DNA from 2 places in the Rhizobium sp. WYCCWR 11152 genome. Region 2 is predicted to be linked to the other one. Evidence: riboswitches for the same ligand, from Rfam matches in the RefSeq annotation. Region 2 holds a riboswitch; the other holds the start of a gene.
What was found. A riboswitch is a leader RNA that binds a small molecule or an ion and turns the genes downstream of it on or off. The one in region 2 is predicted to bind thiamine pyrophosphate.
Positions count from the first base shown of each region.

Region 1: another riboswitch for thiamine pyrophosphate. It lies ahead of G9X67_RS27875 (YkoF family thiamine/hydroxymethylpyrimidine-binding protein); the one in region 2 lies ahead of thiM (hydroxyethylthiazole kinase).

Region 1 covers NZ_JABFCP010000020.1:83,572-95,125, forward strand. Annotated here, with positions in the region: gene G9X67_RS27845 (NADH-quinone oxidoreductase subunit NuoF) at 1-971, opposite strand, end outside; gene G9X67_RS27850 (formate dehydrogenase subunit gamma) at 968-1,447, opposite strand; gene G9X67_RS27855 (LysR family transcriptional regulator) at 1,583-2,476, opposite strand; gene G9X67_RS27860 (metalloregulator ArsR/SmtB family transcription factor) at 2,661-3,008, opposite strand; gene G9X67_RS27865 (SDR family oxidoreductase) at 3,111-3,881, opposite strand; gene soxR (redox-sensitive transcriptional activator SoxR) at 3,993-4,457, opposite strand; partial or broken gene G9X67_RS35450 (FMN reductase) at 4,567-4,656, shown strand; TPP riboswitch at 4,901-5,014, shown strand; gene G9X67_RS27875 (YkoF family thiamine/hydroxymethylpyrimidine-binding protein) at 5,005-5,637, shown strand; gene G9X67_RS27880 (ABC transporter permease) at 5,728-6,534, shown strand; gene G9X67_RS27885 (ABC transporter ATP-binding protein) at 6,531-7,343, shown strand; gene G9X67_RS27890 (ABC transporter substrate-binding protein) at 7,412-8,422, shown strand; gene G9X67_RS27895 (acyltransferase) at 8,605-9,825, shown strand; gene G9X67_RS27900 (sugar transferase) at 9,993-10,730, shown strand; gene G9X67_RS27905 (F0F1 ATP synthase subunit epsilon) at 10,942-11,349, opposite strand; gene G9X67_RS27910 (hypothetical protein) at 11,349-11,554, opposite strand, start outside.
Region 2 covers NZ_JABFCP010000003.1:96,957-108,510, reverse strand. Annotated here, with positions in the region: gene G9X67_RS02960 (aldolase/citrate lyase family protein) at 1-355, shown strand, start outside; gene G9X67_RS02955 (hypothetical protein) at 359-1,039, opposite strand; gene G9X67_RS02950 (ATP-binding cassette domain-containing protein) at 1,110-2,009, opposite strand; gene G9X67_RS02945 (ATP-binding cassette domain-containing protein) at 2,006-2,809, opposite strand; gene G9X67_RS02940 (ABC transporter permease) at 2,806-3,684, opposite strand; gene G9X67_RS02935 (ABC transporter permease) at 3,686-4,663, opposite strand; gene G9X67_RS02930 (ABC transporter substrate-binding protein) at 4,719-6,365, opposite strand; gene G9X67_RS02925 (glycoside hydrolase family 3 N-terminal domain-containing protein) at 6,409-7,431, opposite strand; gene G9X67_RS02920 (GNAT family N-acetyltransferase) at 7,456-7,935, opposite strand; gene thiD (bifunctional hydroxymethylpyrimidine kinase/phosphomethylpyrimidine kinase) at 8,154-8,963, opposite strand; gene thiE (thiamine phosphate synthase) at 8,960-9,595, opposite strand; gene thiM (hydroxyethylthiazole kinase) at 9,592-10,395, opposite strand; TPP riboswitch at 10,446-10,542, opposite strand; gene G9X67_RS02900 (hypothetical protein) at 10,634-11,554, opposite strand, start outside.

The sequences.
Region 1 (11,554 bases), on a different contig from region 2:
GCCGCGCCCTTTTCCATGATGACGGGCACCGAAGCCAGCGAGATCACATTGTTGATGACGGTCGGACAGTTAAACAGCCCCTTATGCGCCGGCAGCGGCGGCTTGGCACGCACGATACCGCGCTTGCCCTCGAGACTGTTGAGCAGCGCCGTCTCCTCGCCGCAGACATAGGCGCCGGCGCCGGTGCGCACCTCGATTTCGAAGGCGCGGCCGGAGCCGAGCACCGATGGTCCGAGAATGCCGGCCTGGCGTGCGATGCCGACAGCCTCGGTCATGACAGCGATCGCATGCGGATATTCCGAACGCGTATAAATGAAGCCCTTGGTCGCCCCGGTCGCGAGCCCTGATATCGCCATGCCCTCGATCAGCACGAAGGGATCGCCCTCCATGATCATCCGGTCGGCAAAGGTGCCGCTGTCGCCCTCATCGGCATTGCAGACGATATATTTGCGTTCGCCGGCGGCATCGAGAACGGTCTTCCACTTGATGCCGGTGGGAAAGCCGGCGCCGCCGCGACCGCGCAAGCCGGAATCGGTGATTTCCTTGACGATATCGACTGGTGTCATCGAGATGGCGCGGCGAAGGCCGGCAAGACCGCCATGCGCCTCGTAATCGCCAAGCGAAAGCGGATCGGTGACGCCACAGCGGGCGAAGGTCAGGCGGGTCTGTTCCTTGAGGAACGGGAGGTCTTCAACCTCCCCGAGACAGAGCCGATGCTCGCCTCCATCAATCATCCCGGCATCGAACAGATCAGGCACATCCTTCGCCTTCACCGACCCGTAGCCGATGCGCTTGCCGGCAACCTCGACCTCCACCAGCGGCTCCAGCCAGAACATTCCGCGCGAGCCGTTGCGCACGATCTCGGCATCGAAGCCGCGGGCGGCGATCTCCTGGGCAATCGCCTTTGCCACCTTTTCGGCCCCGAGCGCCAGCGCTGCGGCATCGCGCGGAACATATATCCTGACCGTCATCGGCGTGCCTCCGCGACGAGTTCCGCCGCCGTCTGATCGTCGACCCGGCCATAGACCTCGCCGTCGAGCATAACTGCCGGCGCGCAGGCGCAGAGCCCGAGACAGTAGACCGGCTCCAGCGTCACGCCGCCATCGAGCGTCGTTTGATGAAAATCGATGCCGAGCAGCGCCTTGACACGTTCGGCCAGCGCATCGCCGCCCATCGACTGACAAGCCTCGGCGCGACAGAGCTTCAGCACATGCCGGCCGGCGGGATGGTCGCGATAATCGTGATAGAAGGTCACCACGCCATGCACCTCGGCGCGCGAGAGGTTCAATTCCTCCGCGATAACGGGCATGGCTTCCTGCGGCACATAGCCGAATTCCTGCTGAACCTCGTGCAGAATGGGAAGCAACGGCCCTTCGAGAAAGCGAAGATCGGCGACGATGGCTCGGGTGCGTGCTGCAATATCGCCTTCGGCGATATGAATGGTCATAAGGCAGCCCTCCCAGCGGCTTGCTCGTTGCGAAATAGCGGGCCTCCCCCGGCCGAGTGCTATTCCGTCACCACCATCTCAGGGAAGCAGCCGGCGATCAATAAAGCTATCTCGTTGCTTGATAGGTTTTCTCTATCAAAGTTCTTCATCTTGCACGAGCACTCTCGCTTCATGCAGCAAGGCCGAGACAAGCGGCGTGAAGGGCTCGCGATAAGGCGCAACAAGGCCGACCAGATGATGCGCCTCCGGCTCGACGATCGGGATCATGCGGATTTCCACTGGAAATCCGAAGGATTTGGCGACGTTGCGCGGCATGATGCTCGCCCAGCGTCCAGTCCTGACATGCGAGAACAACACAATCATCGAGTTCGATTCGAGCGTCGGATGCGCGGTGGCGCCTGCTTCCGTCAAGTGGCGGTTGATGATCCGGCGGTTCTGCATGTCGGCAGTCAATAGACAAAGCCGAAGGTCGCCGATCTCCCGCCAGGTCACGTTGTCGCGATCAGATAGCGGGCTGCCGGCAGCCGTGATCAGATTATAGCGCTCGGCATAAAGGGGAACGGTCGTGACGCGGCCGAGCGGTTCGTTTTCGAGATAGGTGATGCCGGCATCGATTTCGAGGTTTTCGAGCATGCTCAGCACCTGCAGCGAATTCCGCGAGACGATCGAGAAGGTCACGCCGGGATGGCGCTCCTGAAAAGGCGTGGTGATGCGCGACAGCATCGCGAGCGCGGTCGGAATGGCGGCGAGGCGGATGTGGCCGGAAAGACCGCGGCGCGCGGCGCGCATCTCCTCGCGCATGGTGCGGGCATCGCCGACGATGCGCCGGGCCCATTCGAGCACGCGCTGCCCCTCCGGCGTCAGCCCCTGGAACCGCGAACCGCGCTGCACCAGCATGACGCCGAGCTGATCCTCGAGCTGCCGGATGGCGGCCGAAAGCGTCGGCTGCGAGATCCCGCACTCCTCCGCGGCGCGGCCAAAATGCTTTTCATTGGCAAGGGCGATGAAGAATTCCAGCTTGTCGATCATCCGGTCTCCCGATCCGGCGTGACATCATCCGGGTCAGTTCATCTTTGACGCAGCAGCCGTGCTCCGCAAGGGCGATCTCTAGATCAGGATGATTTTAGGCCCGATCGGCCTAAAATCTGAATCCTGATCTAAATCAAAGAAATAGAGCATGATGTCGTCCGAAAACCGCACACACTTTTCGGCATCATGCTCTAACTGTTTCTGCAGCCGGGAAAAGATCGAACAGCGATTCGAGGAAGGCAAGCACGCTGACATTGCCGATGCTGTAATAGACCAGCCTGCCCTGGCGGCGCGTATGGACCAGGCCTTCGAGCCTTAACCGCGCCAGCTGCTGCGAAACCATTGCCTGTTGGATGCCGAGGATATTTTCGATTTCACCCACCGTGCGTTCCTCGTTCGCCAATATGCAGAGGATCAGAAGTCGGGTCGGGTGCGCTAGCGCTTTCAGCAGATCGCTCGCTTCATGGGCTTTTCCAGCGAGTTTGTGCAATTCCTGGCCGGACATCCCCGGCTCGGGTTTGGGCAACGGCATCGGGTATCTCGGAAGGGAGGCAATGAGTAGATCAGCACAATAGCATATTCGCACAAGCGAATTGGTCAAAAGTGATGAAATGTCAAAAAAAGTCCAAACAAATCAGCAGATAAGCTGACCTCCATTGATCTCGATCACCTGTCCGGTGATGTAGCCCGAGAGCGAGGGAGCCGCCAGGAACAGATAGGCGGGAGCACAATCCTCCGCCGTGCCGAGCCGCTGCAGGGGGATGGATTTTCTCGTCTGCTCCAGCTTTTCGCGCGAGGAATAGCGCTCATGGAAATCCGTCTCGATCGTTCCCGGCGATACGCAATTGACGCGGATGCCGTCCGGTGCAAGCTCGCGGGCAAGCGCCTTGGAATAGGTCGCAACGAAGGCTTTCGAGGCCGAATAGATCGAGGAACCGGGGCTGCCGCCGGTCAACGCCGAAATCGAAACTGTGTTGACGATGGCAGCACCACTAGCCGCCTTCAATGCCGGCAGCAGCGCCCGCGTCAGCGCCACCACCGATGTCTGGTTAAGACGCACGACCGCCTCATATTCTGCATCGGTGAGCGTGGCGGCGGGAAAACGGCCAAGCATGGTGCCGGCATTGTTGACCAGCACATCGACCTTATCGAAGAAGGCGAGAGTATCCTCGGCAAATTGCGCTGCCCCACCGACTGCAGAGAAATCGGCATTAAGCAGCAGCGCCCGTCTTTCGGATTCAGCCGTCAGCAGGAAATCCGGCAGGTCGCGTCCCGGCTTGCGCCCGGTATGGACGATCACCTTCGCGCCGCAGTCCAGGAACTGCCGGGCCACTTCAAGGCCGATGCCGCGGCCGGCGCCGGTCACCACGACATTGCGATTTTCGAACAGTCTGGGATGGAACACGAAGCCGTCCTCCTCGCGGACAGTGCCGCCGGTTGTGTCATTCGCCATTAACATATGAGCGCGCTGACTGAAAGAAAGGCGCGTATCGATCTTTCCCGGTGAAAACAGGGGTTAGTTTTCGGTCTCCAGAAGCCGCGCGCCCGGCCCTTCCTTGCCGAGCCGGTCGCAGGGGTTGCGCAACGGACAGCTTTCGATCGACAGGCAGCCGCAGCCGATGCAGCCGGTCAGCCGGTCGCGCAGCAGGCTAAGCCGCCTGATTCGCGCGTCGAGATCATCCTTCCACAGCGCCGACAGCGTCTGCCAGTCGGCGACGGTCGGCGTGCGTCCTTGCGGCAAGGACTCGAACGCCGCCTGGATTTCCGAAAGCGGAATGCCGACACGCTGCGCCACCTTGATGATCCCGAGCCGGCGAAGCACATCGCGCCCATAGCGCCGCTGATTGCCGCGGGAGCGGATGCTCGAGATCAGCCCCTTGGTCTCGTAAAAATGCAGCGCCGAGACGGCCAGGCCGCTGCGCTCCGCCACTTCGCCAACCGTCAGGAGCTTGCCGAGCGGCGCTGCCGGAATTGTATCCATCACCTCTTGACCTCAAGAATAGTTGAGGTTTTATAACCCTTGCTCCCGCAATCGTAAAGTTCAATCGCAACAAGGAGCGACGCATGCAAACACCAGATGATGGCGAGGGCTGGAATGGTGGACACGGGCGCTTGTTACCGCCCGCAGCAATCGTCCCTATGCCGACATAGAGCGCCGCGCGTCTTTTCAGACGCGCTAAAGACGCTCTATCACTTTGAATCTACGCATAATCCTTTCCGAAAACCGATTCCGATTTTCGGGGTTATGCGCTAGCCGCCTGAGGCAGGAAGCTCCGGTTCCGTTCCCGGCAGGTACGGAACCATTGGGAACACCGGGACAGGACCTCCGTCCGGGTGTTTCCCGTCACATCAGGCTCATTCCGACCGCACGGACGGGTTCGCAATTTTGCGGTTGCGGGGAGAAACCCCCGGTGATAGTTTCCGCGCAAATAACAGGGGAGCTCCGTATTGCCGGGGCTGAGATGTGAGGCGCAAGCCTCTGGACCCTTCAAAGCTGATCTGGGTAATGCCAGCGGAGCGAGGTTCAGATGTTCTCAGGCGCACAAGTGTCACTCTATCCGATGTCCGACAATTTCGTCGGCATCATTCTCGATGCCGTCAAGGCGCTAGATCCCTATCGCGACCGGCTGCGCATCGAGACCGATGACATCTCCACACTGCTGGTCGGCCCGCCTGACATTCTCTTCGCCGCCATGCACGATCTTTTCATCGCCGCCGCAAAGACCGGCGAGCGTTGCGTGCTGTCCGCTGCCGTTTCACGCGGCTGCCCCGGCGAACCCGACGACGCCATCTGCGGCATCAACCCCTCCCTCGGCCAGGCGGAGCCGCTTGCCGAGCGTATAACAGCCGCACTTGCCGCCATTGAAACCACTGCCGAGACCGGACAGCCGACCGCCGCGCAATTCTCGCTCTACGTCATGGGCACCGGTACCCATATGGACGAGATCTACGGCTGCATCGACTTCCTGAAGCGCTCCGGCACCTTCGACCGTGCCAAGAATTTCTGCACCAGGCTCTCTGGCGATGCCGGCGCGGTCTTCGCCACCATTCGTGAGGCCTTCTTTCGCTTCGGCGAACCCGAAGGGCATGTGACCCTCGACATCACGGTGTCGGCCAATACAGCGCCGCGCGTCTTTTCAGACGCGCAAAGGACGCTGTAACACTTTAAATTGCTGCATAATTTTATCCTTAAATCGATTCCGATTTAAGGAATTATGCAGTGCCCGACGAAAGCTTGAAATCGAACGCTGATGACACCGTCAAAACCATCGGATTCGCGCCTTGCCGCGCTCCGCTCCGCTCTCTACCGGGGCATACCCGCCTTGCTCGCCGGCTGCGCCTTCTTGGCGGCATGGGAACTCTATGTCGATCTATCCGGCATCAAACCGTCCATCCTGCCGGCGCCTTCGCGCATCGTCATCCAGGGCTGGCTGAACCGCGAGTCACTGATATCAAACACCTGGCCGACGCTCGGCGCGACACTCGGTGGTTTCGCCCTGTCGCTTGCCTTCGCCTTCGCCGCCTCGATCCTCATGGATTTCGTGCCTTTCATGCGCCGGGCATTGCTGCCGATCTTCATCGCCAGCCAGACCCTGCCGCTGGTGGCGATCGCCCCCCTCGTCGTCCTCTGGTTCGGCTTCGGCCTGTTGCCGAAGATCCTGCTGGTGGCGCTCGTCACCTTCTTCCCGCTGCTCGTCGCCTTGCTGCAGGGCTATGAATCGACCGATCGCGACATCGCCGAATTGCTGAATTCGATGAAGGCGAGCCGCTGGCGTATTTTCCGCCTGGCACGGCTTCCCTCCTCGCTGCCCTATTTCTTCGCCGGCCTGCGGATCTCGATCACCTATGCCGTCGTCGGCGCGATCTTTGCCGAATATGCCGGTGCCGCCCGCGGCCTCGGGATCTATATCCTCAACGCCAAGAACAACTTCCGCCCCGATCTCGTGCTCGCCGCCGTCGTCGTCAGCGCCGTGCTGACACTCTGCCTCTTCGGAGCGACGCTATTGATCCAGCGCCTCGTCATGCCCTGGCAACAATCCGGGGAGCTGCGCCGATGAGCGATGCAATGGTTGAACTGCACAACATCTCGAAGTCATTCGACGGCATGAAGGTGCTGGGCGATATTTCACTCGCTGTCGAAAGCGGCGAGTTCGTTTCGATCGTCGGCCCATCCGGCTCCGGAAAATCGACGGTACTGAGATTGCTGACACAGGCGCTTCGGCCCGATTCCGGCACCATGCTTTTCAAGGGCGCGCCGCTGGAACAGGCGCCGCATTCCTTCGCCTTCATGCCGCAGCGCGATGCGCTGATGCCCTGGCGCCGGATCATCGACAATGCCGCACTCGGTCTCGAGGTGCGCGGCATGAGCCGCCGCGCGGCCCGCGCCGCCGTCGCGCCTCTGTTCGAGCGCTTCGGCCTCGCAGGCTTCGAGCATCACTATCCCTCCGAACTGTCAGGCGGCATGCGCCAGCGCGCCGCGCTGCTGCGCACCGTCGTCCAGACCCAGGACATGTTGCTGCTCGACGAGCCTTTCGGCGCCCTCGACGCGCTGACGCGCACGCAGATCCAGGAATGGCTGCAGGGCATGTGGACCGAACACCGTTGGACGGCACTGCTGATCACCCATGATGTTCGCGAGGCCGTGTTCCTTTCCGACCGGATCTACGTGCTCTCGGCCCGTCCGGCGCGTATTATCCGCGAATTCCGCGTTCCCCTGCCCCGTCCGAGAAGCATTGCCGATCTCGGCTCGCCGGCGGCCCAGGCGATCGAAACCGAAATCCTGCAAACCCTGCTTCATCCGCTAGAACAGGATGATTTTAGACCGGTCGGCCTAAAATCTGAATCCTGTTCTAAGTTAAAGAGTTAGAGCATGATGTCGTCCGAAAACCGCTCACACTTTTCGGCATCATGCTCTAGAGACCTGAGGAGGTCACCATGCTGCTTCTCACCCGTCGCCAGACGATCTTCGCCGCCATCGCGGCAAGCCTCGCCGGCCACCCCGCCTTCGCCCAATCGGCGCCCGCAAAGGTTCGCATCGCGCTCGACTGGACGCCCAACACCAACCATATCGGCATCTATGTCGCCAAGGCGAAGGGCTTCTATGCCGATGCCGGGCTCGATGTCGAGATTCTTCCCTTCACCGATACCAGCGCCGGAACGCTGGTGTCGAACGGCGTTGCCGATTTCGGCATCAGCAGCGAGATCGAGACCCTGACGCAGCGCGCTGGCGGCGGTGACGTGAAGATGGTCTACGGCGTCGTCCAGACGGAAACCGCACGCCTGATCTTCAAGGGCGGACGCGACGACATCAAGAGCCCGAAAGACCTCGACGGCAAGACCTATGGCGGCTTTGGCGGCACCTGGGAGAGCGCGCTGATCTCCGCGATGATCCGCAATGACGGCGGCAAAGGCGACGTCAAGACCGTCACCCTCGGCACCTCCGCTTACGAGGCGCTGGACAATGGCTCGATCGATTTCACGCTGGAGATCTACACCTGGGAAGGCATCGCTGCCGAACTGGAAAACCGGAAGATCGGCCGCTTCCACTATTCCGATTATGGCATTCCCGATGAGCAGACGACGGTCATCGTCTCCAGCGACGCCTATCTCTCCGCAAGCCGGGAACACGCCCGCGCCTTCATCCAGGCGACACGAAAGGGTTATACCTACTCCGTCGACCATCCCGACGAAGCCTGCGACCTGCTGATCTCTGGAAGCAACGGCGCACTGATGAATACGGAACTGGTAAAGGCTTCTCAGAAGGCATTGATCGAGGGGCACTTCCTGAAATCCGAAGCCGGTGTGATCGGTAAGCTCGACCCGGCAAAAGCCGAGGCCCTCGGCAGCTTCCTGATGGAGAACGGTATTCTGGTCGATGCGAATGGCGCCGCACTCAAGGAGAAGCCGGACTTTTCCACCTATTATACCAACGAACTTCTCGACTGAGCCCAACGCCTGCCTTGCCCGTCGCGGCTTTCCGCTGCAAAATCCTAGATACGGATTCAGATCTTAGGCCGGATCGGCTTAAGGTCCGAATCCGTATCTAAATCAAAGAAGTAGAGCATGATGTCGTCCGGAAACCACTCACACTTTTCGGCATCATGCTCTGGGCAAGGTGGGGAGGCAGGATGCGACTACAAGAGAGACTGGCCGGAGCGGACTTTCTGCGCGCGACGGCCTGTCTGCTGGTGCTCGCCCACCACTTCGCGCTGCGGCTGGATATGCGCAGAATCCCTGATGAACTCGGACCGACCGCAAACATCCTCCGCTTCGGCAATTTCGGCGTCGCCATCTTCTTCGTCCTCAGCGGCTTCCTTCTTGCCCATCCCTTCTGGCGCGCGCTCGACGCGGGCAGCGACATGCCGAGCCTGCGGCATTATACGATCCGCAGGATGGCGCGCATCGCTCCGGGCTTCTGGTTCGCCGCCACCACCGGCTTCGCCCTCAGCCTGACGCTGCTTGCCCTGCCGCTGACGCCTGAGCTTGTGCTCCGCTACGTCTCCGGGCTGCTGTTCATGAGCCAGTGGCATTGGCGCACCTTGTTTCCTGTCGAAGCCGACGGGCCGCTCTGGTCCATTCCCTTCGAGGTCACCAGCTATGTGCTCCTGCCGGTCTGCTTTCTCCTGCTGTTTCGTTTGCCATTCCTCAGGCAGCGCCCATTGCTTACCCGCTTCGCTTGGCTTTGCGTCATCACGGGCGTACTCCTCGCCCATGTGCTGATCCTGACCCTCTTTCCGCTCGACGACATCGAACGCGGCTGGCAGTACGGCCTGCAGGGCGGGGCGAAGGAATGGATGCCGAGATATAACCCGATCGGCTTCTTCGCCGTCTTCGCGCTCGGCGCGCTTGCCGCCGGCGTCGAGGTCATGCTGCCAAGAAGGCGCTCCTCCTGGTTCGATGCCGCAGCGCTCCTCGGCCTCGCCATTGCCGCCTACCGCCTCGTCATATCGCCCGGCGGCTCTGCCGAAGCTTACGGCTGGCTCGAAATCCCCTACGGTTTTCCGGTCTTTCCGCTGGCGGTCGCAACGGCGCTCGTTTCGCTCAGCCATTCGCAACACCTGGGCAGGCTGCTCGACAACGCTCCTGTCCGCTATATCGCAAAGATCTCCTTCGGCATCTATATTTGGCAGGAGATCATTCTGATATTGATCCAGAGGCTCGACCCGGGTTCGTTCGGCGTTTCCTCGGAAAATGTCGTTACCGGCTGGCTGCAGTCTTGCGGATTGGCGGCAGCGCTCATCCTTCTGGTCGCAACCCTCAGCTACTTCCTGCTGGAAAAACCGGCGATCGATTTCGGCAACCGGCTGACATCTCGTCAACCCAATCGGGCTACTCCTTTCAAAGTATAAATTTCCCGTAAGCGCAACTACAGGCGTTAAGGTTAACGCGGAATACTCCCATTTTTGGCATCTTTAGGGTTATCAAATTCTTATTTATACCGATGACAAACGATACGTGACCATGTATTTGTCTCCATGTTGTTCAGTATCGCATCTAAACTTGTGGACCTTGCGTAATGAATGCTTTTACTTCGAAGACGAATCCACGCTTCGATCCGTCTCAGCGTCAGGACAAAACCAAGACCCTGGTTATAGCGAACTCCAACGTTCGCCAGCCGGATAGCTTTTCCCTTATCGAAAGAAAGATGGCTGTGCGGCTCAGCGTGAAGCGGTTGATCGACATCGTCGCCTCACTCAGCGCCCTCATCGTGCTGGCGCCGCTTTTTCTGGCAATCGCTCTTTTCATCAAACTCGACGATGGCGGTCCGGTGTTTTTCCGGCAGATCCGCTGGGGGCTGAACGGCCGGAAGATCACGGTCTTCAAGTTCCGGTCGATGCGCGCGGAAGCTTGCGATCCCAGCGGCATTCAACAGACCGTCAAGGGCGACAGCCGGGTGACAGGCGTCGGCGCGCTGCTGCGCAAGACCAATATCGACGAGCTGCCGCAGCTTTTCAACGTTCTCAGGGGTGAGATGTCGTTGGTCGGCCCGCGCTGCCACGCCATCAATATGCGGGCAGCCGGCCGGCTCTACGAGGAATTGGTGCCGGACTACCACCACCGCCACATCATGCGCCCCGGCATCACCGGCCTTGCGCAGACGCGCGGCTGGCGCGGCCCGACGGCGCGGCCGCTGGCAGCCCGCGCTCGCATCGCCTGCGATATCTATTATGTCAGGAATTTCAGCCTGCTGCTCGACGTGAAGATCCTGTTCAAGACGGTCGTCATCGAGCTGCGCGGCGGCACCGGTTTCTGAGACGATCCGGCATCACTGCCAGAGGTAGGCGACCCCTGCAGCGTCACGCGTCTTTTCAGACGCGCAAAGGTCGCATTAGCCCTTTGAATTGCTGCGGCCGCGTCTTAATTTCAACTCGGCCGATAGCGCTGTTTTCCGTACATCGACAGATAAAGGCAGAAACAAAAAAGCGGCCATCGCGGCCGCTTTTCATGGATCTTACCGATTGTAATCAATCCTGTTGAACGACGCCGCGCAGGTGCGTCAGTTCCATGATGAAGTGTTCGAGCTTCGACTTGTGCTCGTGCAGCTCGGCATGTTCGAGTTCCTTACGGGCGGCCTCGATGCGGCGCGTCAGTTCGTCCTTGTGGAGTTCCTCGACCGGAACTGCGGATTCGGCGAGCAATGTGCAGCCGGTCGGCAGGATATCGGCAAAACCGCCGAACACGACGTAGTCCTGCTTCTTGCCGGAGGCAGAACGCACGCTCACGACACCCGGCTTGATCGTCGTCATCGTCGGCGCATGGTTTGCCATGACCGTCATCTCGCCTTCTGTCGCGGGGATGACGACCTCGGTCACCATCTCCGACAGCAGCAGACGCTCCGGCGAAACGAGCTCAAAGTTGAAATTGTCAGCCATCAGTGACTTACCTTCTCGGCTATGGCTTTCGCATCTTGCAATTTAGTCCCGCAGAACGGGCAGTGCATTATCGCTTGGTCGAGATAACCGAGACCTTCCTCGCTCTGGACCAGCCCCACCACCATCATCAGCACGCCATTATCGGCGCGATAGACGGTCGGCGCTGCCGGTTCCGGAAGATCCGCCACGACCCCTTTCAGGGAGT
Region 2 (11,554 bases):
CACCGTCGCCATCGCCATGATCGAGACCCGGGCGGCACTCGAGGCGATCGACGACATCCTCGGCGTTGCCGGCATCGATGGCATTTTCATCGGCCCTTCCGACCTTTCGATCGCGCTCTCGAACGGCGACCAGGTGGCGCCGAACGCCGCCGAGATCGACAGCGCCATGCAGCATGCGGTTTCGCGCTGCCGCTCCCACGGCAAATTCGCCTGCGCCTTCGCCGGCGACGGGGAGCGGGCCGGCGAACTGCTGAAATTCGGCTTCGATCTGGTCATTGCCGGGGCCGAGACAGCGCAGCTGCGCTCCGGCGCCCGCCGCGCCATCAACGCCGCCCGCAGGATCGCTTCTGCTTGAGCGTCATTTCACCGGCTTGACGGCCAGCCAGATGACGTGGCGGGCGCCGCCGCGTTTGCCGTTGGCGCGCGTGTTGACCGCATCGACGGCAAAACCGCTGCCCTTAAGACGTCGCGTGAAATCGGGGTCCGGACCGGACGACCAGACGGCGAGCACGCCGCCGGGGCGCAGCGCGTCGCTTGCGGCGCGAAGGCCGGCGAAATCGTAGAGCCGGTCGTTGGATTTGCGGGTCAGGCCATCAGGGCCGTTGTCGACATCGAGCAGAATGGCGTCATAGGCAGCCTTGCCGGCGCGGATCGCTTCGCCGACATCGCCCTGATGGATGCCGACGCGCGGATCGTCGAGGCAGCCCTTGAAGACCTCGGCCATCGGCCCGCGGGCCCAGGTGATGACCGCAGGCACCAGTTCGGCGACGGTGACGCCGGCATCTTCGGGAAGGACGGCGAGAGCGGCGCGCAGGGTAAAACCCATGCCGAGCCCGCCGATCAAAATCCTTGGCTTCGGGTGCGACTTGATCCGATCCCAGGAAAGGGTCGCCAGCGCTTCTTCCGAGCCGCTGAGACGGCTATTCATCAGCTCGTTGGCGCCAAGCATGATCGAAAATTCGCTGCCGCGCTGCTTCAGCCGCAATTCGCCGTTTTCACCGGGAATGGTCGCGGAATCGAGCTGGATCCAGGGCAGCATGACGGTTTCGCCTCATATGAAAGAGACCGTCCCCTAGCATAGGGCGCTAGATGAGGCCAGCAAGCCGGCCTCAGATCATCCGCATGAAATGATCCGGCTCGAATTCGACGATGTCGTCCTGCGGCACTGCCGAACGGCGGCGGATGTCCTCCACCTCGTCGGGCCTCAGCCGCGCCTTCGGGTCCTCGAACCGGACCTCCGGATCAGGCACGGCCGAGAGCAGCAGCCGGGTATAGGGATGCAGCGGATTGTCGATCACCTTGGCAACGCTGCCCCATTCGACGATCTGGCCGGCATACATCACAGCGATATCCTCGGCGACGTAACGGGCGGTGGCGATGTCATGGGTGATGTAGAGCAGGCCGAGATTCATCTCCTGCTTCATCTCGTTCAGCAGGTTCAGCACGCCGAGGCGCACCGAGACGTCGAGCATCGAGGTCGGCTCGTCGGCGACGATGACCTCCGGCTTGACGGCCAAGGCGCGAGCAATGTTGACGCGTTGGCGCTGGCCGCCGGAAAGCTCGTGCGGATATTTCGGCGCGACGAGATCGGGATCGAGCCTGACGCGCTGCAGCAGTTCGCGGATCGCGGCGTCGATCTCGGCCCCCTTGATCTCCGGGCGGTGCAGTTTCAGTGGCCGCCGGAGATGATGGGCGATGGTGTGGGCCGGGTTGAGGGAAGCGAATGGGTCCTGGAAGATCATCTGCACCGAACGGCGGTAGCGGGCGATCTCGGCGGATTTCGCCGCCTCGACAGGCCGGCCCTTGTAGAGAATCCGGCCCGATGTCGGCAGATATTCGCGCATCGCCATGCGGGCGCAGGTGGTCTTGCCGCTGCCGGATTCGCCGACAAGCGCCAGCGCCCGGCCGGCATGCAGCGAAAACGAGATGGCGCGCGCCGCATGCACCGCCCCGGAGCCATGGCCGAAAGTCTTGGTCACCTGGTCGAGTGCGAGAATGGCGTCTGTCATAACAGCACTCCTCCATGCAGCGAGGGGAAGGAGGCCCAGAGCTTCTTCGTGTGGTCGTGCTTTGGCGTCCTGTAGATCGCCTCGGCGGCGTTCTGCTCCACCAGCTGGCCGGCGAGCATGATGCCGATGCGGTCACAAAACTGCACCATCAGCCCGAGATCATGGGTGATGAACAGAACGGAAAAGCCGAAGCTGCGGCGCAATTCGTTGATGCGCTGCAGGATTTCGCGCTGGACGACGACGTCGAGCGCCGTCGTCGGCTCGTCCATGACGACGAGCTTCGGATCGAGCGCCATGCAGATGGCGATGACGATGCGCTGGCGCATGCCGCCGGAAAACTGGTGCGGATAGTCGCGCATGCGATCCGGCGCGATGTCGACGAGCGTCAGCATCTCGGCGGTGCGCTCGCGGGCTGCAACACGGCTCATGCCCTTGTGAGCGCGCAGCATGTCGTAGAATTGCGTCTCGATGCGCAGCACCGGGTTCAGCGAATTCATGGCGCTCTGGAAAACCATGGCAACCTCGCGCCAGCGGAAGGCGCTGAGTGCCTGTTTGTCGAGGCCGAGCACGTCGCGACCGTCGAGCAGGATGCGGCTCTCCTTGCGGATTAGCGCCGGCGGCTTGTGCAGGCGGCTGATGGCAAAAGCGATGGTGCTCTTGCCGCAGCCGGATTCGCCGGCAAGGCCGAAGACCTCGCCGGGCGCGACATCGAAGCTGACATCGTCGACGGCGCGGAAATCCTTCTCCTCGCCGATATAGTCGATGGTGAGGTTCCTCACCGAGAGCAGCGGCTGCGTCACAGGCGGCCCTCCCCGGAGCGGACGAGCAGGGACCAGCGCTTCAGATGATTGCCGGTGCGCAGCCGCGGATTGGCGATCTCGTCGACGGCGAAGTTCAGCAATGACATGCCAATGCCGAGGAAGGCGAGCGCGAAGCAGGGGGTGAGAATATCCCACCAGGCGCCGACCGAAAGGGCCGAGGCTTTCTGCGCATTGTAGAGCATGGTGCCCCAGGAGATCGCTCTCGGGTCGCCGAGGCCGAGGAATTCGAGCGTCGCCTCGGTGATGATCGCGAAGATGACGCTGCCGATGAAATTGATGCCGACGATTGAAATCACGTTGGGAAAGATCTCGAATGTCATGATGCGCCATTGCGGCTCCCCCATCATCTCGGCCGATTTGACGAAATCCTTCTGCTTGACGGAGAGCGTTTCGGCACGAGTGACGCGCGCGCCCCAGGCCCAGGAGGTGGCGCCGAGGATGAGGGCGATGACGAGGGGGCTTGCCTGGCCGATGAAGGCGGCGAGCACGAGCAGCAGCGGCAGGTTCGGAACGACCAGCACCATGTTGGTGAAGAAGCTGATGATCTCGTCGGTCTTGCCGCCGCGATAGCCGGAGATGATGCCGAGTGCGGTGCCGACGAGTGTGATCAGCAGGCCGGCGCCGAAGCCGACGGCAAGCGAAGTACGGGCGCCGTAGATCAGCCGGGCAAAGACATCCTGGCCGATGCGGGTGGTGCCGAGGATATGGTCGAGTGATGGCGCTTGATGCGGCCGCCCGGTGCGGGCGGCGGGATCGTACTGCGTCAGCAACGGCGCTGCGATCGCGACGAGGACGATGAAGGCGATGATGACCAGGCCGATCAGCGCCTTGCGGTTTCGAAGCAGGGTCTTCATCTCACGCTCCCTTCAGCCGCGGGTCGAGCAGCACATAGCTGACGTCGACGATAAAATTGGCAATCAGCATGGTCGCGGTCATGATGAGGAGCTGGCCCTGGATGACGGGGTAATCGCGGGCGAGGATCGCCTGGTAGAGAATGTTGCCGAGGCCCGGATAGTTATAGACGACCTCCGTCACCAGCGAACCGCCGAGGATGGTGCCGATGGCGATGGCAAGGCTGGAGACGGTCGGCAACAGGGCGTTGCGCGCTGCGTACCAGAGCATCACATGCCGGTCGGAAAGGCCCTTGGCGCGGGCCATGACGATATAGTCCTCGCCGAGCAGGTTGATCATGTTGTTGCGCATGGTGACGGTGAAGCCGCCGATCAGCACGGTGCAGAGCGTCACCATCGGCAGGATGCCGTGATAGGCGAGGCTGCCGATGTATTGCAGGCTGAAGGCCGGATCGAGCGATGGGTCGGCGGCATAACCGTTCGGAAACCAGCCGAGCGTGAAGCCGAAGATGAAGAGCACGATCAGCGAGGTGACGACGGCCGGCACCGAGGTGGCGAAGATCGCGCCGACGGAGACGATGACATCGAACGTGCTGCCGCGGCGCCAGGCGGCGACGATGCCGAGGAAGGTGCCGAGCACAAAGCTCACGATCGTCGCCGTGCCCATCAGGCCGACGGTCCAGACGAGGGCATGGCCGAGCACCGAGGTGACCGGCAGCGGAAAATATTTGATCGAGCGGCCGAGATCGCCGGTGAAGATGCTACCGAGATAAGTGAGATACTGCTGCCAGAGCGGACCGTCGACGAAGCCGAAGGTGAGCTTCAGCGCCTGCAGGCTTTCCGGCGGCAATTCGGTGCCGGCACTCGAAAACATGATCTGCACGGGATCGCCCGGCATCAGACGAGGCAGGAAGAAATTGATTGTCGCTGCCGCGATGAAGGCTGCCATGTAGAAGACGAGGCGGCGAAGCAGGAAAGCCATGGGGACTCCGTCGTGACGGAGCGGCGCTTTACGCCGCTCCCGAGGATTGCGATGCTTACTTGACCGGCTCGAGAGCCAGGAGGTTCAGCAGGCGTGCCGGGTTGGTCCGCGAGATCGACGGATTGACGAAGGGGTTTTCCTTGGTCGACCAGCCGGTGAAGCGCTTGGTGTTGTACTGATACCAGTTCGGATTGTTGAACACCGGAATGACAGGCATGTTTTCAGCGACGATGCGCTGCGCCTTGTTCATCGCGTCCTTCTGCTTGGCAAGATCGGCGGTATGGGTGAACTCGGTGACGAGTTTTTCGACCTCCGGGTTGAACCAGCGCTGCGCGGTGAAGCGGGTCTTGCCCTTGTCCGAAGCGCTGAAGGCGCGCTTGTAGGGGTAATAGGGCGAAGCCGATGCCGGCAGGCTGTTGATCGCCGCATCGAAGGAGCCGTTGATGAGATTGCCGGTCCAGACGGCTTCCTCCGGCGTTTCGATCTTGGCGTCGATGCCGACCGCCTGCATGCCTTCGACGGCGAGGTTGACGGTGTCGATCCAGTCCGTCCAGGCGCTGGGGACGATGATCGAGAAGGAGATCTTGCTGCCGTCCGGATTGTCGCGGAAGCCGTCGCCATCCTTGTCCTTGTAGCCTGCCTCGTCGAGCAGGGCCTTGGCGGCATCGGCGTCATAGGTTGCGAACTTGCCGAAGTCGGCCTTTACGGACGGGTCCGCCCAGCTCTTGTAAAGTTCGCCCATCAGGCCGGGATCTTCGTTCAGCGTCGGATAGCCGTAGCCGGCGACGTCGATCATCGTCTTGCGGTCGAGCGCCATCGAGACGGCACGGCGGAATTTCAGGTCGTTGAAGGCCTTCTTGTTATTCTCGTTTGCGGTTTCCAGATTGAACAGGAAGGCGACCATGCTGCTCGGCGAATACCAATAGTGGAAATGCGCCGGATCCTTGGAAACATAGACATTGTCGATATCGGGAATGAAGGAGACGCCCCAGTCGAGCGTGCCGTCGGCCGTTGCGGTCAGCATCTGGTTGTTGTCGGCAAGCTGCGGGAAGCGCATGCAATCGACCTTCAGGTGCGCGTTGTCCCAGTAGCTCGGGTTGCGGCACTGGTCGTAGGTCTGGCCGGTGAAGCGCGGCACCTCCGTCAGCGGGCCGCTGCCAACAGGGGTCTCGTTGGCGAAGGTGACGGGATCGGCGACATCCTTCCAGACATGTTCCGGAACGATCGGCAACTGCGAGATCTGCTCGGCGGCGAGCGAGCTCGGATTGGCGAGCGTGAAGCGCACCGTCTGGCCGTCAACGGCCTGCACGTCGGTGATGAAGGTCCAGATGCTGACGAAATCGAGCGCCGGAAACTTCTTCAGGTAATCATAGGTGAACTTGACGTCGGCTGCGGTCAGCGGCTTGCCGTCCGACCATTTCAGGTTCGGGCGCAGCTTGAAATCGATGCTCTTCAGGTCGTCGGAGAGTTTGAAGCTTTCGGCCAGGCGATAGACCGGCTTGTTGCTGTCGAAGCGGTTGAAGACGACCAGCGGCTCGTAGATGAAGTCGAGTGTCGACTGGCGCGACGAGGTCTGGTTGAACGGGTTGAAGTTGCGAACCCAAGTCGTCGCCGGTTCGATATTCACTGTGAGGACCGTCTGCGCCACGGCGGATCCCGAAAAAAGCGTTATTGCTGCGGCTGCAAGAAGATATTTTTTCATGGTTTATTCCCCTTTTCTTATGCGGTGAGAGATGAGGTGCCGGTCAGGAGACCAGCGCGCTTGCAAACATGTCTTCGACTTCAGCATGGGCGGCGCGGACATCGATCTTGAGATTGCCGAGGCGGGCCTTGCCGGCGGCGATCCGCTGCAGGGCGGCCTCAGTCAGCGGGCGGGCAGCCTTGGCGGCGGCTTCGCTTTCCGGGATGTCGCCGTGGCTGTGGAGCGCGATGTCGAAGCCTGCGTCGAGCACCTGCTTGACGCGCTCCGGCAGGGTGCCGGAGAGCGATTCCATGAAGATGCAGTCTGATATCAGTACGCCGTCATAACCCATGTCCTTGCGGATCACGTCGTGCATGATCGGCGAGACCGACGCCGGCAGCTCGGCGTCATAGGCCGAGTAGACGACATGGGCGACCATGGCCCAAGGCGTATCCTTCAGCGCGACGAAGGGTTTGAAATCGGTGGCTGTGAGCGTCTCGCGGCTGGCATTGACGACCGGACGCTCCTTGTGGGAGTCGAGCGTCGCGCGGCCATGGCCGGGAATATGTTTGATGACGGGCATGTTGCCGGTCTCGAGAAGGCCATCGACCACCTCGCGGCCGAGGGCAGCGATGAAATCGGGATCAGGGCCGAAGGAGCGGGCGCCGATGACCGCGCTCGTCGTCTCGAAGACGAGGTCGAGAACGGGCGAGCAGCCGCTCGAAAGGCCGAGTTCCGTCATCATCGCACCCATGGCCTGGGAGGAAAGGCGCAGTGCTTTTTTGCCGAGATCGAAATCGCGGCGTGCAAGTTCGGCAAACTGGCCGAAGCTGCGGAAGAGCGGCCAGGGGCCGGCATCGAGATGCTGCACGCGGCCGCCTTCCTGGTCGGTGAAGACAGGCGCGTCGTCGCGGCCGACGGCTTCGCGGAAGCGCTCGATCAGGCGCCTCGTCTGCTCCGGCTCGCGCTGATTGCGCCGGCCGACGAACAGGCCGAGCGGATTGGTTTCGCGAAAGAGGGCGAATTCATCATCCGAAATAGTGGGATTCGGAAGGCCGACGAAAAGGGCGAGCGGGGTCGAGGACAATTCTGTAACTCCGGGATCAGATGGTCATTTCGGCGCGCTTCGCAGCATGCCTTCGTAGATGCCCTTATCGGGGGCGGGGATGATGGTTGCGCCTGCGGTCCTGGCGTAGAAATCGACTGGCCCGGCATCGCCGATGAAGGCATAGGCGTGGCCGAGCGTCTTCATGGTCTGAAGGCAGGCGGAAAAGAGAGCGAGCCCAATGCCCTTGCCGCGTGCGTCGGGGTCGACGCCGGTCGGGCCGAAGAAGCCGCGCGCCGTCGTGTCATAGCAGGCAAAGCCGAGGAGCTTGCCGCCTTCAACGGCAATCAGGCAGGCAACCGGCTGGCGGGAGAAGGCGACTGTGACTTCGCTCGCCCAGTTCTCGCTGAACCGTTGGCGAACCCAGCCGACGATAAGATGCAGTTCCGGGGGGAGGGCCGCACGGATGGAGACGCCGACGTCGTCGGCTTTGCGTTTCAGGTCGGCGAGCTCAGTGGAATATAGGCTCACAAGCAGGTCTGGCACCCGTCACTCCTCCAGTTATTCCGTTATTGCGGAACATATCCCCTTTTAGTGTCATAGACTTGGCCATCTGACCGGGCTTGTCAACAAGGTTTTTCAAACGGCCAAAGGCGCGAGCCGCCGCTGTCCCCAGGGTTTCAACGCAAAGTAGGTGCCGAACGCAAAACCGCCCCGGAAAGGCCGGGCTGTTTCGATTGGCGGAATATTGGTTGAGCGAGCGCCTATTCGCCCTCTTTCCAAAGCGCATGAAAATGCTGCACCGGGCCGTGGCCGGAGCCGACGGTGAGGTGTCCGGCTGCCGCGACCGCGCCGGCGAGGTAGTCCTTCGCGATAGCGACCGCCTCTTGCGCCGAGGCGCCCTTGGCGAGCTCGGCCGCCAGCGCGCTGGAGAGCGTGCAGCCGGTGCCATGGGTGTTCTTGGTCGGCACACGCCTGGCTTCGAACCAGTGAAGGCCGGCGGCCGTGGCAAGCACGTCAGGGCTCTGGTCGCTGTCGAGATGGCCGCCCTTGACCAGCACCGCGGCCGGGCCAAGCGCGAGCAGGCGCTCGGCCTGTTCCGCCATCTCAGCACGGTTTGTCGCCACCGGCTGGTGCAGCAGGGCTGCGGCTTCGGGCAGGTTCGGGGTCAGAAGCGTGGCCAGCGGCAGCAGCCGGCGGGTCAGCACGTCGACCGCTTCGGGCGCGAGCAGGGCGGCACCACCCTTGGCGATCATGACAGGGTCGATGACGATCGGAATGTCGCGGTGGTCAGTCAGCGCGCCGGCAACAGCGTCGGCGATGCCGGCATTGGCGATCATGCCGATCTTGACGGCATCGACGCGCACATCGGCAAAGACGGCATTGATCTGGTCGGCGACGAATTGCGGCGGCACCAGGTGCACGCCGCTGACACCTTGCGTGTTCTGCGCCGTCAGAGCGGTCAGCACCGCCATGCCGTAGACGCCGCGGGCGGAAAAGGCCTTGAGATCGGCCTGGATGCCGGCGCCGCCGGAGGGATCGGAGCCGGCGATCGAGAGAACGTTGCGGATCATGCGCGGGCCTTTCGAATTTCTGCAGCGATGCGGTGTGTGGCCGCTTCGGGATCGGGCGTGCCGCAGATTGCGGAGACGACGGCAAGCCCCCGGGCGCCCGCGGCAAACACTTGGGCGACATGATCCGCCTTGAGCCCGCCGATCGCGACAGATGGCACCGGTGAGGCCTTTACCAGCCTTGCAAGGCCGTCAAAGCCGATCGGCTGCTTGTGATCGGTCTTGGTCGGCGTCGCAAATACCGGTCCGACGCCGGTATAGTCGACAAAGCCAGGATCGACGGCGTTAGCAAGCGGCTCGCTCTCGACCGATAGGCCGAGGATCATCTCGGGGCCGATCATCGCCCGCGCTTTGCGCGCATCCATGTCCTGCTGGCCGATATGCAGGCCGTCGGCGCCGATGGCGACTGCCGCCTCGACGTCGTCGTTGACGATGAGGAGGGCGCCGGTCCCATCCAGCGCCTGTTTCAAGGCGCGGCCGGTCTCGATCATCCTGATGGTGCCGGCATGTTTGTCGCGCAACTGTACAATGGTCGCGCCGCCGGCAACGGCAAGGCGCGCGGTTTCGACCATGCCGATCCCGGCGCAGAGATCGGGGTCGAGGACGAGATAGAGCGAAAGATCGAAAGCCTTCATGCGGCTGATATCCTTGCCCTGGCGTCAAGCGTTTCGGCGTCGAGCGCGGACAGCGCATCGAGGAAGCGCCAGGAGAAGGACCCAGGCCCGGCCGCCCCAAGGGCGGCCTCCTCGCCGGCGATGGCGAAGGTTGAAAGTGCCGCGACCGTCGCGCCGAAGATATCCTCGGGTGCCGTCGCGGCAAAGGCGCCGACGAGGCAGGTGAGCGAGCAGCCGAGCGCGGTGACTTGAGGCATCAGAGCGGATCCGCCTTCGATGCGCACGGCCCGCTCGCCGTCGGTGACGAAATCCACGGCGCCGGTAACGGCAACCACCGCCCGCTGACGCTCAGCGAGCCATCGCGCCGAACCTTCCGCCTGCTCGACCGGATCGCGGCTGTCGACCCCCTGACCGCGGCTCTCCCCGCCGGCAAGCGCGATGATTTCGGAAGCGTTGCCGCGGATGATCGTGGGCTTGAGGGCCAGCAGTTCGGCGACCGCGTTGCGGCGGAAAGCCGTCGCATAGTGGGCGACCGGATCGAGCACCCAGGGCTTGCCGGCTGATGTCGCCGCCTTCGCAGCCGCCTGCATGCCGTCGATCCATTGCGTCGACAGCGTGCCGATATTAACGGTCACAGCACTGGCGATCGCGGCGAATTCGCCGGCTTCTTCCGCGGCATGCACCATGGCGGGCGAGGCACCAGCGGCGAGCAGAACATTTGCGGCGATATTCATGGCGACGTAATTGGTGATGCACTGAACGAGCGGCGGCTTCTCGCGCATCGCCTTCAGCATCGCTCCTGGTGTGGTTTTGGTCTGCATGTGGCCCCTTTCAGGCGGGGGCGGGCACGGGGCGGTTCGTGCGGGCGATGCCGCGACCCCGAGCGACTCCCTCCGCCGGCATTATCCGGTTCAGGTTCGAAGGGTGCTTCTCAGCCCGTCTGTCGACGAACGCCCCTGTCTCTCATCGCGCTCTTTTTCGCAGAGAACGGGACTGATGTCATCCTGAAAATGACAATTCCACGACTGACAGCGCCGCGCGTTTTTTTACGAAAGGCGATCAGCTGACGATCTTTGCCAACAGCCGTCCGACATCCTCGTTGTCGACATTGTTATGGGCATCCGACGCCGCCGTCTTGATGATGTACGTGTCCGCCAGGAAGGTGTTGACCTTGCCGGCCTGCGGCGCGAACACGGCATCCGTATCGTCCTCGACAGCCTGTCCCGCCTTCAGGTGTTGCGGACCGTTCGCCCCCATCGCCCCGAACTCGTCGTTGGCATCGCCGATGCTCTTGGCGATATCGCGCGACAGGCGCGACGCCAGCGCATAGGCGAGCGTGCAGGCGAGATCGTTGTGGGTGTGGGTGATGCAGATCGGGCCGGTCGGTTTGCCCACGACGTCGGGGAAGGCGCCGGCAAGGCCCGGCTTGATCTCTTTAGCGAAGCCATTGTGCGAGAAGGCGCCCTGCAGCAAAGTGAGCGAGAAGAATTCCAGCTTCGGGATCGGTGCGAGCCCGTTTGCCGCCGCCGCGACCAGCCGGGCGCCAAAACTGTGGCCGACGAGATGCAGGCGGATCGGCTGTTGCAGCACGAGCTTCGATAGCACGCTTTTCGTCAAAGCCTCGCCGACGATGCCGGCGCGTTTCTTCATTTCGTAATAGGTCAGCTGGTTCAAAAACCGCGCCACCGCCGCTCTCGGCCCGGAGATCAGGCCCGAGACGACGTCGCCGAGCCCTTGAGCCTTGCCGACGGAGCTTTCGAGGTTAAATGTCGGCGCCGCGATGAGAGCTTCCATCAGCATTTTGGCGCTGGTGGCATCGTCCGTGGCGAGCGCAATCGGCGCTGAATCCGCCTTGAGTTCGGAATCCGTTCCCGGAGAACCGAGTGCTTCGTTGCCGTTCTTGACGAGGAAAAACGATGTCGTTTCATCGAGCGTCTTCGCTGCAGCCCGCGCCGTTTGGGCCGTTGCGGCGCCATCCTG